2 regions of the Arthrobacter sp. AIWTK1 genome follow, and region 2 is predicted to be linked to the other one. Evidence: riboswitches for the same ligand, from Rfam matches in the RefSeq annotation. Region 2 holds a riboswitch; the other holds the start of a gene.
What was found. Region 2 has a riboswitch for S-adenosylmethionine ahead of AC1MDG_RS13420 (aminotransferase class V-fold PLP-dependent enzyme). Riboswitches for the same ligand answer to the same signal wherever they lie in the genome.

Region 1: linked by a shared signal. The riboswitch ahead of AC1MDG_RS06735 (bifunctional o-acetylhomoserine/o-acetylserine sulfhydrylase) and the one ahead of AC1MDG_RS13420 (aminotransferase class V-fold PLP-dependent enzyme) in region 2 are both predicted to bind S-adenosylmethionine.

What each region holds. Positions count from the first base shown of each region.
Region 1 is NZ_CM155287.1:1,478,688-1,483,890, reverse strand. It holds gene AC1MDG_RS06735 (bifunctional o-acetylhomoserine/o-acetylserine sulfhydrylase) at 74-1,390, opposite strand; SAM riboswitch class IV at 1,451-1,566, opposite strand; gene AC1MDG_RS06730 (VOC family protein) at 1,727-2,365, shown strand; gene AC1MDG_RS06725 (CPBP family intramembrane glutamic endopeptidase) at 2,527-3,294, opposite strand; gene AC1MDG_RS06720 (histidine phosphatase family protein) at 3,402-4,082, shown strand; gene hutI (imidazolonepropionase) at 4,101-5,203, opposite strand, start outside.
Region 2 is NZ_CM155287.1:2,908,594-2,913,796, forward strand. It holds gene aroA (3-phosphoshikimate 1-carboxyvinyltransferase) at 1-440, shown strand, start outside; gene rsgA (ribosome small subunit-dependent GTPase A) at 430-1,545, shown strand; gene hisN (histidinol-phosphatase) at 1,586-2,398, shown strand; SAM riboswitch class IV at 2,627-2,740, shown strand; gene AC1MDG_RS13420 (aminotransferase class V-fold PLP-dependent enzyme) at 2,775-4,196, shown strand; gene AC1MDG_RS13425 (class I SAM-dependent methyltransferase) at 4,260-5,033, shown strand; gene AC1MDG_RS13430 (metal-dependent transcriptional regulator) at 5,065-5,203, shown strand, end outside.

The DNA.
Region 1 (5,203 bases), 1.4 Mb from region 2:
AATGCGTCCCCGCAATGGCGAAGAATGTGACAGCAATGTGACCCCCGGCGTCGGGCGCCGGGGGTCACAGTGTTCAGTCGCCCTTGGCTGCGCGGAAACCGGCGTCGAGGTCGGCGATAATGTCATCGATGTGCTCGAGCCCCACCGAGAGGCGGACCAGGCCCGGTGTCACCCCCGCCACCGCCTGCTGTTCCGCAGTCAACTGGCTGTGCGTGGTCGACGCCGGATGGATGACCAGCGAGCGCACGTCACCGATGTTTGCCACGTGGGAGTGCAGTTCCAGCGCGTCCACGAACCGCTTGCCGGCCTCCGCCCCGCCGGCGATGTTGAAGGACACGATCGCGCCGGTGCCCTTGGGCCCGTACTTGCGGCCGCGCTCGTACCAGGGGCTGGACGGCAGGCCCGCATAGGCCACGGATTCGACGTCGGCCCTCGCCTCCAGCCACTCTGCAACACTCACCGCATTGGCCACGTGGCGCTCAACGCGCAGGCTCAGCGTTTCCAGGCCCTGGGCGATAAGGAAGGCGTTGAACGGGGAAACCGCTGAGCCCAGGTCACGCAGGAGCTGGACGCGGGCCTTGAGGATGTAGGAAAGATTCGCGCCCAGGGCGCCCCCGGCGCCGAGGTCCCGCGCGTAGACAAGCCCGTTGTAGGTGGGGTCCGGGGTGTTGAACCCCGGGAACTTGTCCGGATCCTTGCCGAAATCAAAGTTGCCCGAGTCCACGATCACACCGGCGATGGCGCTGCCGTGCCCGCCAAGGTACTTCGTTGCCGAGTGGACCACGATGTCGGCGCCCCATTCCAGGGGCCGGATGAGATAGGGGGTGGACAGCGTGTTGTCCACGATCAGCGGGACGCCTGCCTCGTGGGCGGCGCGGGAGACGCCCTCGATGTCCAGGACGTCCTGGCGGGGGTTGGACACCACTTCGGCGAAGAAGAGCTTGGTGTTCGGCCGGACGGCGTCCTTCCACTGCTGGAGGTTGTCCGGGTCCTCCACGAACGTCACGGAGATGCCGAACTTCTTCAGGGTGTGGGCCAGCAGGTTGTAGGTGCCGCCGTAGAGGCTGGGGCTGGCCACCACATGGTCGCCGGCCTCGGCGACGTTGAGGATGGCGAATGTCTCCGCAGCCTGTCCCGAGCTGAGCAGCAGCGCTGCCAGTCCACCCTCAAGGCTGGCCACGCGCTGCTCCACCGCATCCTGGGTGGGGTTGCCGATACGCGTGTAGATGGGCGCCAGTTCGGCCAGCGCGAAACGGTTCGCGGCGCTTTCGGCGCTGGGGAAGACGAACGACGTCGTCTGGTAGATGGGCAGGGCCCTGGCGCCGGTGGCGCTGTCCGGCTCCTGGCCGGCGTGGATCTGGCGGGTTTCGAATGACCATGCATTGGACATCGGGGGGCTCCTTCCAAGGAGGGCACCATGGCCGGGCGTACGGTATGCCGGGACGGTCTGGTGCCGCGCTTGCCGCCCGGCGGTTGCCGGAGGGCCAGGTCTTCACCCGGGGCACCCCACCGCGGAACGAGGGTTGCCGGCCAGCAAGCCGGGGCTCGATGCTGGCGCTCATGACCTGAACCCAGTGTAGAAAGGGCGGATTGTGTGTGAACAGGTTTGTGACGAAGGACGTCGGCCGCGTGATTTCACGGACCTCAGGCCGGTCCGGAACAACATCCCACCCCGGTAAGGGTACCCTTAGCTGAGAGCTCCATCACAAAGTGCCAAGATGAGGGCATGCGCATGGATCACGTCTCTTACGCCTGTGAACAGGATGGCCTGGCTGCCACCACCGACCGTATTGCATCTGCCCTCGGCGTCGAAGCCGTCAAGGGCGGGGTACACCCCCGTTTTGGCACCCGCAACATGATTATCCCGCTTGCCGGGCACAAGTACCTGGAGGTCGTGGAGGTCCTGGACCACCCGGCATCCGACAAGGCTCCGTTCGGGCAGGCTGTCCGGGCCCGCTCCGCAGCGGGCGGCGGCTGGATGGGCTGGTGCGTCGAAGTGGACGACCTGGCACCGTTCGAAGAACGCCTCGGCCGCTCGGCTGTTAACGGCAACCGCAAGTTCCCCGACGGCCGCGAACTCGTCTGGAAGCAGATTGGCATCCTTGGCCTCATTGCGGATCCGCAGGTGCCGTACATGCTCAAGTGGGAGGGCGACCCGGAGCTTCACCCGTCCAACGCCTACCCAAGCAACGTTAAGATGTCCAGCCTCACCATCGCCGGCTCGGCCGAGCGTGTCACGGAATGGCTCGGCCAACCCGTCGAAAAGCCGCTCGAAGATGTGGCCGTTGAATGGGTTGCTCCGAAGGGAACGCCGGGAATCCTCTCCGTCACGTTCGAAACCGCCTCCGGGGCAGTAACCATCTAACCCCCTTCCACCGTGTGGACCGCAGGGACCACGGGCAGCGCGCTGCCGTGACAAACTTCGGCCGCTATCAGCGGGTGCCAATGACGCCACCCACCGATAGCGGCCGAATCCTTTTAAGCGGCTGGCCTGAGGCGTCACTCAGGCGTCCCTGAGCAGTACAGCTAGCCCAGCCCGATGGCCTTGCCGAAGAGGCTGAACCCGACGAACGCCACGATGTCCAACAGCGCGTGGGCAATCACCAGCGGCATGACCCGGCGGGTCTTCGTGTAGATCCAGGCGAAGACAACGCCCATGACTGCGTTGCCGATGAACGGACCGAAGCCCTGGTAGAGGTGGTAGCTGCCCCGGAGCATGGAGCTGGCGAAGATGGCCAGCGGCATGCCCCAGCCGAACTTGCCGAGACGGTCCAGCAGGTACCCCACCACAATGACTTCCTCCACGATCCCGTGCCGGATTGCGGACAGGATCAGCACGGGAATCGTCCACCAGTAGGCATCCAGCGCGCTGGGGATGATGGCCGTAGTGATGCCCAGGGCCCGGCCGGCTGCGTACAGCCCCAGCGAGGGGATGCCGATCAGCGCTGCAAGGCCCAGCCCCTGCAGCAGGTCCCTCCCCGGGCGGGCGAAGTTGAAGCCGAGTTGGCGGAAGGCCGAGGCCCCGGACTGCCCCGCCGCCCGGTGCTCGGTGAGGAAGTAGATGACCAGCGCCACCGGCACCAGCGCGAAAAAAATGTCCAGCAACTGATACGTCAGGTCGAAGTATTCGCGGCTGCTCTGCGACCGGTTGAGGGTGGAGGTCCCTTCGGCCAAGGGGGCACGCGTCAGCTTGTCCAGCAGCTGCACCACCGAATACACGGCGGACTGCCCCAGCGACAGACCCAGGACAATCCAGACTTCTATCCGCAGACGACGGCGGGAGGGAACCAGCATGTTCCTATCTTGCCTTCCCTTTCTGGTTCTTTCCTGTCCGCCGCTTCGGGAGCCCCCGGGCAACGCAACCCGGAAGCTGCGTGGTCCGGGGCCTATGCTTGGGATTTATGAGTGCGCCCGGAAAAATCATCATGATCCGGCATGGCCAGTCCGCCGCCAATGCCGACACTTCCATTTATAACCGGGTGCCTGATTACCGGATACCGCTGACCGAACTCGGCGTGGCACAGGCCCGGGCAGCGGGCGAGAACATCCGCCGCGAACTTAACGGGCAGCCGGTGTGTGTCTATGTGTCGCCGTATCTCCGGGCCTACCAGACCCTCGAAGCGCTCAACCTGGGACCGCTCGTGGAGCGGATCATCGAAGAACCCAGGCTCCGCGAACAGGACTGGGCCAACTTCCAGATCGCCGGGGACATCGAGGACCAGAAGGAGCTCCGGAACGCCTATGGCCACTTCTTCTACCGGTTCCGCGAGGGTGAATCCGGCTCCGACGTCTACGACCGGATCTCCTCGTTTATGGAAACCCTGCACCGGCACTGGTCCAAGCCCAGCTACGCTCCGAACGCCCTCTTTGTGACCCACGGGCTGACGATGCGGCTGTTCTGCATGCGCTGGTTCCACTGGTCCGTGGAGTATTTCGAGTCCCTCAACAACCCGGACAATGCCGAGGTGCGGATCCTGGTGCGCACCCGCAAGGGCAAGTACGAACTGGACAAGCCGTTCAGCCAGTGGGAGGACCGCCGGGTGGACGAGACAGTCCTGGACGCTCCGCCCATGGTCTTCTAGGTCCTCCCAACCGGCGCGCTAGCGGGCGCGGACGCCCGCCCGCCAGACGGCGTGGGTCAGCGGGATGCCCGGCCGGTAGGCCAGGTGCGTGGCGGAGGGTGCGTTGAGCAGGTGCAGATCCGCGCGGTGCCCGAGGGCGATGGAACCCACCGCCCGTTCGCCGTCGACGTCGTTCCCCGATTCCCGCCGTAGCGCGAGCGCACCGCCGTACGTCGCGGCACGGACGGCCTCGTGGACGCTCAGCCGCATCTGGAGGACCGCGGTGGTGACGCAGAACGCCATGGAGCTCGTATAGGAGGTGCCGGGGTTGCAGTTGGAGGCCAGGGCAATCGGCACCCCGGCGTCGAGCAGCTCGCGCCCGGGGGCCAGCGGCTGGCGGGTCGAGAGGTCGCAGGCCGGCAGGCACGTCGCGACGGTGCCCCGCTCGCCGGCGCCGGCCGCCGATTCCCAGCCGGACCAGGTGTCCGCGAGGGCGTGGACGTCGGCGCGGGACAGGTAGTTCACGTGGTCCACGCTGGCGGCCCCGAATTCAACCGCCAACCTCACCCCGGGCCCCTCTCCCAGCTGGTTGCCGTGGACGCGCAGGCCCAGGCCCGCGTCCTTGCAGGCCTGCAGCACACGGCGCGACTGTTCCTCGTTGAAGGCCCCCTGCTCGCAGAACACGTCCGCCCAGCTGACGTAGGGCCGCACGGCCGCCAGCATGGGCCCGCACACCAGGTCGGTGTATTCGTCCGGGTCTTCACCTGCTGGGACCAGGTGGGCGCCCAGGTAGGTGACTTCGTCCGCCACCGTGGAGGCGATGCGCGCGCTGCGCGTTTCGTTCTCCACGTCCAGTCCGTAGCCGGTCTTGGTTTCCAGGTACGTGGTTCCCTGCGAGACTGCTTCGGCCACGCGGCCCAGGGCGAGCCGGGTGAGGTCGTAGTCGCTCGTCCCGCGGGTGGCGCCCATGGTCACGGCGATACCGCCGGCGCTGTAGCTTTCGCCGGCCATCCGGGCCTCGAACTCCGCAGTCCTGTCACCGGCAAAGATCAGGTGCGTGTGCGAATCCACCCAGCCCGGCAGCAGAGCGCGGCCGCCGGCGTCCACTGCGTCGTCGGCGGCCGGCGCTGCCGACGCCGGCC
Region 2 (5,203 bases):
TCACGCTGGACGACGGGACGCTCACTGTCACCGGCGGTCCGGAAATCAAGGGCGCGGACTTTGCTGACACCAGCGAACTTGCACCGACCGTCGCCGCGCTGTGCGCATTGGCCACGGGTCCCTCGCGGCTGACCGGCATCGCGCATCTCCGCGGCCATGAGACGGACCGGCTTGCCGCACTCGTGACGGAGATCAACCGCCTCGGCGGCGATGCCGAGGAAACCTCAGACGGCCTGGTGATCCGGCCCGCAAAGCTCCACGGCGGCGTCGTGCACAGCTACGCGGACCACCGCATGGCCACCGCCGGCGCCATCCTGGGCCTCGCCGTGCCTGGCGTGGAAGTGGAAGACATCGGCACCACGTCCAAAACGATGCCGGACTTTCCGCAACTGTGGGAAGAAATGCTGACACGGCGGGCGGAACAGGCCAGTGGGGCGTAGCACCGGTTCCTGGGACGAGTCCGATATCCGGATCCGTCCCAACAAGAAAGGTTCGCGCCCCCGGACCAAGGACCGGCCCAGCCATGACGACGCCGTGACCGGCCGTATCATCACGGTGGACCGCGGGCGCTACACGGCTGTTGTGGGCGAGGATAGCGGGAACGAACGCACCGTGATCGCCGCGCGTGCACGTGAACTGCGCCGTTCACCCGTGGTAGCCGGGGACTTCGTGTCCCTGGTGGGCGATGTTTCGGGAGCGCCGGATACCCTGGCGCGGCTCGTGAAGATCCAGGACCGCCGCACCCTGCTGCGTCGCAGCGCCGATGACACGGACCCTATCGAGCGGGCGGTGGTGGCCAACGCGGACCAGCTTGTAGTGGTGGTCGCCGCCGCAAATCCGGAACCGCGCACCGGCTTTATCGACCGCGCCCTGGTGGCCGCATACGACGCCGGTATTGAGCCGTTGCTGCTGGTCACCAAAGCGGACGTCAAGGATCCCACGGAGCTCCTGTCCAACTACCGGCACCTTGATTTTCCGGTGATCATCAGCCGAACGGCCGACGCCGCGGCCTCCGGGATCGATGCACGCTCCGATGACGGGCTGTCAGCGCGGCTGGACAGCGACGCCGTCTCGCAGCTGCGGGCCCACCTCGACGGCAAAGTCACCGTGATGCTCGGCCATTCCGGAGTGGGGAAGTCCACCATGGTCAACGCCCTCACCGGAGCCGAGCGGGCCACGGGAGGGGTCAACGCGGTCACAGGCCGCGGACGGCACACGTCGTCGTCGGCGCTTGCGTTGCGCATCAGTGACGCGCCCGCCGGAAGCTGGATCATCGACACACCCGGCATCAGGTCCTTCGGCCTGGCCCATGTGGATCCGGACCGGATCCTGCGTTCGTTCCCCGACCTCGAACCCGGCACGGACGCTTGCGAACGCGGCTGCAAGCACGATGCGTCCGCCGTCAACTGCGGTGTGGATGCCTGGGTGGCCGAGGGACACGCGGGCCCGTCGGGTGCCGCGCGCCTGGCGTCCCTGCGGCGGTTGCTCGGCACCGACCCCCGGATGGAAGCTCAGGATGCCAAAGAACTCGGCATCGTTTCGTGACATCCCGGCCGGGCGGCCGCAGAGACGGTAGTTTGGAACCATGACCCAACCCGCTTCGAGCTACAACGATGACCTGCGCCTCGCCCATGTCCTGGCCGACTCTGTTGACTCCCAGACCATGAGCCGCTTCAAGGCGCTGGACCTTCAGATTGAAACCAAACCGGATCTGACGCCGGTAACGGATGCTGACAAGGCAGCTGAAGAGTCCATCCGCGGCCAGCTCTCCCGTTCCCGTCCGCGGGATGCCGTCCTCGGTGAAGAGTTCGGCAGTTCCGGGCACGGTTCCCGCCGCTGGATCATCGACCCCATTGACGGCACCAAGAATTTCGTCCGCGGCGTCCCGGTGTGGGCCACCCTGATCGCCCTCGTGGATGAGGGCGAGCCGGTGGTCGGCCTGGTCAGCGCGCCGGCGCTGGGCAAGCGCTGGTGGGCCGCGAAGGGAGCCGGCGCCTATATGGGGCGGTCGCTTGCTGCTGCCACGAGGTTGAAGGTTTCGAACGTGTCCAGGCTGTCGGACGCCTCCCTCTCCTATTCGAGCCTTGGCGGCTGGAAGGACCGCGGCAACCTGGACGAATTCCTGGGCCTCACCGAGGAAGTCTGGCGGACCCGTGCCTACGGTGACTTCTGGTCCTATTGCCTGGTGGCCGAGGGAGCGGTGGACATCGCCTGCGAGCCGGAGCTCAACCTTTACGACATGGCCGCCCTGGTGCCGATCGTCACCGAAGCCGGCGGCCGCTTCACATCGCTGGAGGGAGTGGACGGCCCGTTTGGCGGAAATGCCCTGGCCACCAATTCAATCCTCCATTCCGAGGTCCTCAAACGGCTGAACCCGGACCTCGACGACCTCCTCTGAGGCGCACCGCGGCTGGTGGCCGCTGAGCCGCGGCGCGGCTACATCGCCCGCGCCACGTCGGCGGCAGGCAACAGCCATAAGCCGAATAAAACGACGGCGGATGGCCCTCCCGGGGGCGTCCGCCGTCGTTTTATTCGGCGGGAATGCCATTCTTCCGCGTGCGTAACAAAGAGCTTAATAATTGCCGTGGCTTTCCCGCGGCGCAGTGAATGTCCTAATCTCGAAACAGGTCACGAGTGCCAGCGCTAAACCCCGGTTTGCTGGCCGGCAACCCTCCATTCGCGGTGGGGTGCCCCGGGTGACGACCAGGCCGGTCCGGAACGGACCCGGCAAGCGCGGATCCCCCAGTGCGGGGTCCCTTTACAGTGAGGTCCCCATGACTACTGCCACTTTCCCCGCAAACGCCGCAACCACGTCCGCCGCAGGCTTTCTGGACCAGCGCTTCACTGTTGCCCAGCGCCCCCTCTCAGCCGTCACCGGCGCGGAGATCCAGGCTCCCCTGATTCAGGGCGGGCATGTCCGTTACGCGAACCTCGATTACGGCGCTTCCGCTCCGGCGCTGTCCGTCGTCTCGGCCTACCTCAACGAGATCCTGCCGTACTACGCCAGCGTGCACCGCGGCGCGGGCTACGCCTCTCAGATCAGCACGTCAGTGTATGAAAACGCCCGGAACATCGTCCGCGATTTCGTGGGGGGCAGGGCTGACGATTCGGTCATTTTCACCCGGAACACCACGGACTCGCTGAACTTGCTGGCCGGGTGCCTGCCGGTGGCCGACGGCCGCCCCACCGGCGAGGTTTTGTACCTGGACATTGAACACCACGCCAACCTGCTCCCGTGGCAGGGCGTGCCACACCGCAGCGTTGTTGCCGCTCCCACGCTGAAAGCCACGCTCGAAAACCTGCGCTCAGAGCTCCAACAGGGTGACATTAGCCTGCTGGCCGTCACGGGCGCTTCCAACGTCACCGGCGAAATCCTCCCCATCCGCGAACTGGCCGCGCTGGCCCACGAACACGGCGCAAGGATCGTTGTGGACGCGGCCCAGCTGGCCCCGCACCGCCGCATCGACATCGCCGCGGACGACGTCGACTACCTCGCCTTCTCGGGCCACAAGCTGTACGCGCCTTTCGGCAGCGGCGTCCTGGTGGGCCGGCCGGACTGGCTCGACGCCGGAACCCCGCACCTCGCAGGAGGCGGAGCCGTCCGTGAGGCGCGGCTGGATTCCGTCAGCTGGACCACAGGACCGGCACGGCACGAGGGCGGCTCGCCCAACGTCCTTGGCGCCGCCACCCTGGCCCGGGCCACCCAGGTCATCGGCGCACTTGACCAGGAACTGTGGCACGCCCATGAGACCGCCATCCGGTCTTTCCTCGTTGAGGGACTGCAGAAGATCGACGGCGTCACTGTGCACCAAATCTTCAGCGACACCGACCAGGCCACGGACACCATCGGTGTGGTCAACTTCTCCGTCGCCGGCTACGACGCCGGCCTCGTGGCGGCCTACCTTTCCGCAGAACACGGCGTGGGCCTGCGGGATGGCCGCTTCTGCGCCCACCCGCTGCTGAAGCGCCTGGGGCTGCCGTCGGGCTCGCTGCGGGCAAGCTTCGGCGTCGGCTCCCGGCTGGAGGACGCCCAGCGCCTGCTCGCAGGCATCGAGGAGCTCCGCCGGACCGGCCTTGGCTGGGACTACGTGGTGGACTCGGGCCGCTGGGTGCCGGCCAACGACACCCGCAGCTACCCGGAGTGGGCACCCAACACCCCCGGCACCGCCGGCGCAGCGCCCTGCACCGAAGACTGAGGCCGCTGCGCGTGGGGTAAATTCGAGGGGTAAGAATTCCAGCCTGCCCGAAGGAGACTGCACGTGGCACGGGGAGGCCCCAAACTGCACCACCAGCGCCGCTACGAACTCGGCCAAAGCTTCCAGGACGGCGGCGAACACTATGATCGAGTCCGCCCCGGCTACCCTGCCGATTCAGTGGACTGGCTGCTCCGGAGCGCCGGCGGCACCGGCGGGGCGTCCGACGCCGCTGACATCGGGGCCGGGACGGGGAAGTACACCGCCTTGCTGGTGCAGCGCGGACTGGCCGTCTCGGCCGTGGATCCCTCACCGGACATGCTAACCCAACTACGGCTCGCCCTCCCCGGGGTTCCTGCGACGGAAGGCACGGCAGAGGCGACCGGACTCGCGGACGCGGCGTTCGACGTCGTCACCGTTGCCCAGGCATGGCACTGGTGCGACCCCCGCCTGGCCAGCACCGAGCTGTCCCGCATTCTCCGGCCCGGCGGCGTCCTGGGCCTGATCTGGAACCAGCTGGATACGTCCGTCCCGTGGGTCCATCGACTCTCCCGGATCATGCATGCCGGCGATGTGCACAAGCCGGATTTCCGCCCCGCGGTCGGACCCGAGTTCGCCGGGCTCGAGAGCCACCTGACCCGATGGGAAGATCCTGTGACAACCGGCGACATCGTCGAACTGGCAAAGTCCCGCAGCTATTACCTCGCCGCCGGTGAAAGCATCCGGGCCAAGGTCCGCGCCAACCTGGACTGGTACCTCCACGAGCACCTGGGGCACTCCGCCGCGGACGTCATCGGGCTCCCCTACCTGACCCAGACCTGGCAGGCGTTCAAGGCATGAGTGCCGCGGCCAAAGCGGTAGGCTTGGACTCGTGAAGACCAGCGCGCCCTCCTCCTCCATCGAGGACTACGTCAAGGTCATCTACTCCTTTACGGAGTGGCAGGATAAACCCATCACGTCCTCACAGCTGGCACAGCGGCTCGGCGTCGCCAACTCGTCGGTCTCGGAAA